2 regions of the Brotocaccenecus cirricatena genome follow, and region 2 is predicted to be linked to the other one. Evidence: riboswitches for the same ligand, from Rfam matches in the RefSeq annotation. Region 2 holds a riboswitch; the other holds the start of a gene.
The links. Region 2 has a riboswitch for FMN ahead of ribD (bifunctional diaminohydroxyphosphoribosylaminopyrimidine deaminase/5-amino-6-(5-phosphoribosylamino)uracil reductase RibD). Riboswitches for the same ligand answer to the same signal wherever they lie in the genome.

Region 1 (2,381 bases), on a different contig from region 2:
CCCGGGGCACCCATCCCTCAATGAGGAAGTTCTGACCCATGGCCTTGGAAAAATGAAAGCCGTGGCGCTGCAAAAGCGCCTGAATGTCATTGCGATTGCAAAGGTCCATATTGCTCTCCTATCTGACAACAAATCGTAATATTTGCCCGGATTATTCCGGATCGTTATCGTCCTCCGGGCCGGGCCGGTACTCCAGCAGGTCCCCGGGCTGGCAGTCCAGGGCCCGGCAGAGCTTGTTCAGGGTGTCCACCCGCACCGCCCGGGCCTTGCCGGTTTTCAGGATGGACAGGTTGGCCATGGTGATGCCCACCCGGTGGGACAGCTCGGTGAGGCTCATTTTCCGCCGGGCCAGCATCACGTCGATGTTGAATACGATCATGTCCCCACCTCCTTAAATGGTCAGGTCGTTGTCCTCCCGCAGGGCGGCGGCATCCGCCACCAGCCGGGACAGGACATACAGCACGATCCCCGCCGCCAGGCAGCAGAAGGTCACCAGCGGCGTGATCAGGAGGGTCAGAGGTGCACTGCCCGCGCCCAGATAGGCCACAATGAGCATTCCCGCCGGGAATATCACCGCGTCGGCAAAGGCCAGGCGGCTGATGGTGCGCAGGTCCCGGGCATTTTTCCCAGTGAAGGCCATACCCTTTACAGCAATGCTGCCGCAGACTCTCCACGCCGGGACCAGGGCCCAGAAGATCGGCACGGCAAACGCCCACGCCCAGACAAGACACGGCCAATAGGCCCAGGCAAACTCCGGCGCGGCCCGAACCGTGTCCGTCCCGTAAAACGGAAGAAACAGGAAGAAGAACACCGCCAGCAGCGCCCCCGCCGCCAGCAGGACGGCCCGCAGCAGGGCCGACATGGTTTTGGTTTTCATATGCGTCTCTCCTTTCGCTTGCTGAGGTCAGGATACCATAGTTTATCTCGTGTGTCAAGTATTATTTATTGAAACTCGAATAATAATTTCTGTTTGTATGAGTTTTGCAATTTCCTGTTGCATTTTGGCGGCGGCGGGTATATACTATCCACAGGAAACAACCGAATAGCTGTCTTCGGGGCGGGGCGAAATTCCCCACCGGCAGTGATAGTCTGCGAGCGGCCGCGGCCGCAGGAACCGGCGCAATTCCGGTACCGACAGTATAGTCTGGATGAGAGAAGGCGTGTACGGCATTGTCACAATGCTCTTTTTTGATGCGTGCACCTTGGAAGGCAAGTCTTTCCGGGTGTTTTACTTTTATCAAAAGGAGCGTTTTTTCTTATGACGCAAGCAAGCAAACGAACCCATCGCCTGGCGGTAGCCGCCATGCTCAGCGCCGTGGCCGCGGTGCTGCAATTCGTGGAGTTTTCCATTCCCCTGATCCCCAGCTTTGTGAAGCTGGACATCTCCGACCTGCCCGCCCTGCTGGGGACCTTCTCCCTGGGCCCGGTATACGGCGTGGTGATCCAGCTGGTGAAGAACCTGCTGCACCTGCCCTTCGGCTCCAGCGCCGGAGTGGGCGAACTCAGCAACTTCATTCTGGGGGCCGTGTTCGTGCTGTGCGCCGGCCTGGTGTACCGCAAGCACAAGAGCCGTAAGGGCGCCCTGATCGGGGCGATGCTGGGTGCGGTTCTGATGGCTGTGGTCAGCGTCCCCTCCAACTACTTCTTCGTGTATCCGGCATATGTCAAGGTGTACGGGATGCCCCTGGAGGCCATCATCGGGGCCTACCAGGCCATTCTGGGTACCATTGCGGAGGTCCCCTCCTCCAACGCTCTGCTCAACTGCCTGCTGGTGTTCAACGTGCCCTTCACCTTCTGCAAGGGCCTGCTGGACGTGGGCCTGTGCTTCCTGATCTACAAGCCCCTATCCCCCCTGCTGCATAAATAAACGAAAAACGATGGCTGTGCCCTCTCGGGCACAGCCATCGTTTTTTATCGTATCAGCAGTTCGATGACGTACAGCACCATAAAGTGGATGGGATAGATCAAGTAATACCCCCACTGGTACCACTTGCTCTTGCAGCCCCGCTGGCCGTTATACAGCAGCAGCAGCTCCAGGTACTTTCTGCGGCTGTGGGTGTGATAATACCCCTCGGCGATGAAAAAGCACATAATGGGCGCGGTGATCATGCCGAAGCAGAACAGAGGATCGTACCAGGGATTGGTGGTGGGAATGAAGAAAATCGTCACATGCTGGCAGATCAGGGCCACCACAGCCAGCAGCTTCAATGTGTTGGAGTTCAGTCCGGCCTTCCGGGTCACGGGGATACCATCTTTCCTCTTGGATATTTATGCGGGTATCTTAACACATGAACCTGGGTTTAAGTCAAGAGGAGAATGACAAAAAAATACAATCCGGTTACAATTTTGTAAAAATGCAAAAAAACCAGAGGGAGACAGCC
Region 2 (2,381 bases):
TGTCGTTGACGAGATCGAGGACAGTCTGCATCCGCTCCTGACAAAGCGGCTGATCGAGATGGTTCAGGACAATACGATCAACACAGAGGGAGCACAGCTTCTGTTTACGACGCATGATGCTATGCTGCTTGATCTTACCTTCTTCCGCAGAGATCAGATATGGTTTGCGGAAAAGGATGAGAAGTCCTGTGCGACTGAGTTGTATTCGCTGGCGTCCTTCTCTCCGAGAAAGGGTGAGAACATCCGCAAGGGGTATTTGCAAGGACGCTTTGGTGCGATTCCGTTTATCGGAGGTGACGGCTTATGGCAGGAATGAGAAAGGAATACGACCCCAATAAAGGCAGTCGCCGTAAGCGTAGACCTATCATTTATATCATCTGCGAGGGCAAGGAAACGGAAACCAAGTATTTTAAGCATTTCCGTTCTCGTAACTGCCTGGTAGACATTGTGCCGATTTCTTCTAAGATTCGATAGGGACGCCTTCCGTGGGCTTTCAGTGGTGTTAAGCGGGTTTGCCGCGGGATTTCCATACCCGTAGATACGCTCTGTTCCACTGTTTCCGCCCCGGTTTTTCTGTTCGTGGGTCACGGCGTGGGTCAACGGGAAATTCCCGTTTGCCAAGGTATACCAGCCATCCCACCATGAGAACCTCCCGCCCAGAAAGTCTGACCGTCCCGGTTTTGTCCCGGTTTGCAAAATGGTCTTGCAATCCACCTGTCGCCGTGCTATACTTCCATCGTAATTGAATAGAAAGTCTTCAGGGCAGGGTGTGATTCCCTACCGGTGGTACAGCCCACGAGCCGCAAGGCATGATTCGGTGAAACTCCGAAGCCGACAGTATAGTCTGGATGAAAGAAGATGACAACGCAGGGGGACTGCTTTGCGTCTATGGAAGTTGCTCTGGGATGTGTTTACATTCCGGAGCTTTGCTTTTACACAAGGATACTTGTGTCTTTCTACCTTGCCCTGAACGATTCGTTCAGGGCTTTTTCTTTTGGAGGTAACGGTATGAACGATGCAGAATATATGCGTCTGGCCTTGGCGCTGGCGGAACAGGGCCGGGGTTGGACGGCGCCCAATCCCATGGTGGGCGCCGTGATCGTAAAGGACGGCGCAGTTATCGGACAGGGCTGGCATGAGCGGTACGGTGAACCCCACGCGGAGCGGAACGCGCTGGCATCCTGCACCGCCGACCCCGCCGGAGCCACCATGTATGTGACGCTGGAGCCTTGCTGCCACCACGGAAAGCAGCCGCCCTGCGTGGATGCGATCCTGGCATCCGGCATCCGCCGGGTGGTGATCGGCTCCGCCGACCCAAATCCGCTGGTGGCGGGAAAGGGCGTGGCGATCCTGCGGTCTCACGGCGTGGAGGTGACGAAAAACGTTCTGCGCCAGGAATGTGACGCACTGAACAAGATCTTCTTCCACTACATCACCACCGGGCGGCCCTTCGTTTCCATGAAATACGCCATGACGATGGATGGCAAGATCGCGGCCTATACGGGTGCATCCAAATGGGTCACAGGTGAAACGGCCCGGCGCCATGTCCAGCAGCAGCGCCACCGGTTCCGGGGCATCATGGTAGGCGTGGGTACCGTTTTGGCGGATGATCCCCTCCTGACCTGCCGTATGGAGAACGGGCGAAACCCCGTTCGCATCATCTGCGACACCCATCTGCGGACGCCGCCGCAGGCGCAGGTGGTCACTACCGCAGACCAGATCCCGACCATCCTCGCCACCTGCTGCACCGACCCAGAAAGACAGGCGGTTTACCGGATGGCCGGGTGCCAGGTGCTCTGCCTGAATGAGGAAAACGGCCATGTAGATCTCCGGCAGCTCATGGAGCGGCTGGGGCGGGAACAGATCGACAGCATCCTGCTGGAGGGCGGTGGAACGCTGAACTGGGCCGCGCTGGAATGCGGCATCGTGCAGCAGGTGCAGGCATATATCGCCCCAAAGCTATTCGGCGGAAGGGATGCGAAAACCCCCGTGGAGGGCGTGGGCGTCCCCGCTCCGACCAATGCCTTCCGATTGAAAAACAGCCGTTTGGAACGGCTGGGCGAGGATCTTCTGATAGAAAGCGAGGTGGAATATCCGTGTTCACAGGAATCGTAGAAGAAGTCGGAGCGATCAAGAACATCAAGCGCGGGCAGCACTCCGCCGTCCTGACGATCCATGCGAAAACTGTTTTAGAGGAGACCCGGATCGGAGACAGCATCGCTGTGAACGGCATCTGCCTGACAGTGACCCGGCTTTTTCCCGATGGCTTTTCGGCGGACGTGATGCACGAGACGCTGAACCGCTCGTCCCTTGCGGGACTCACGGCGGGGAGCGTGGTCAATCTGGAGCGGGCCATGCCTGCCAACGGCCGTTTCGGCGGG

Region 1: it holds a riboswitch for FMN, as region 2 does, so the genes downstream of both, LKD37_RS07305 (ECF transporter S component) here and ribD (bifunctional diaminohydroxyphosphoribosylaminopyrimidine deaminase/5-amino-6-(5-phosphoribosylamino)uracil reductase RibD) in region 2, are expected to answer to the same signal.

Annotation. Positions count from the first base shown of each region.
Region 1 covers NZ_JAJEPW010000017.1:3,093-5,473, reverse strand. Annotated here, with positions in the region: gene rsmA (16S rRNA (adenine(1518)-N(6)/adenine(1519)-N(6))-dimethyltransferase RsmA) at 1-109, opposite strand, end outside; gene LKD37_RS07315 (helix-turn-helix domain-containing protein) at 152-379, opposite strand; gene LKD37_RS07310 (DUF2975 domain-containing protein) at 392-877, opposite strand; FMN riboswitch at 1,045-1,164, shown strand; gene LKD37_RS07305 (ECF transporter S component) at 1,259-1,867, shown strand; gene LKD37_RS07300 (TraX family protein) at 1,912-2,241, opposite strand.
Region 2 covers NZ_JAJEPW010000008.1:2,718-5,098, reverse strand. Annotated here, with positions in the region: gene LKD37_RS04125 (AAA family ATPase) at 1-316, shown strand, start outside; FMN riboswitch at 750-864, shown strand; gene ribD (bifunctional diaminohydroxyphosphoribosylaminopyrimidine deaminase/5-amino-6-(5-phosphoribosylamino)uracil reductase RibD) at 1,009-2,115, shown strand; gene LKD37_RS04115 (riboflavin synthase) at 2,097-2,381, shown strand, end outside.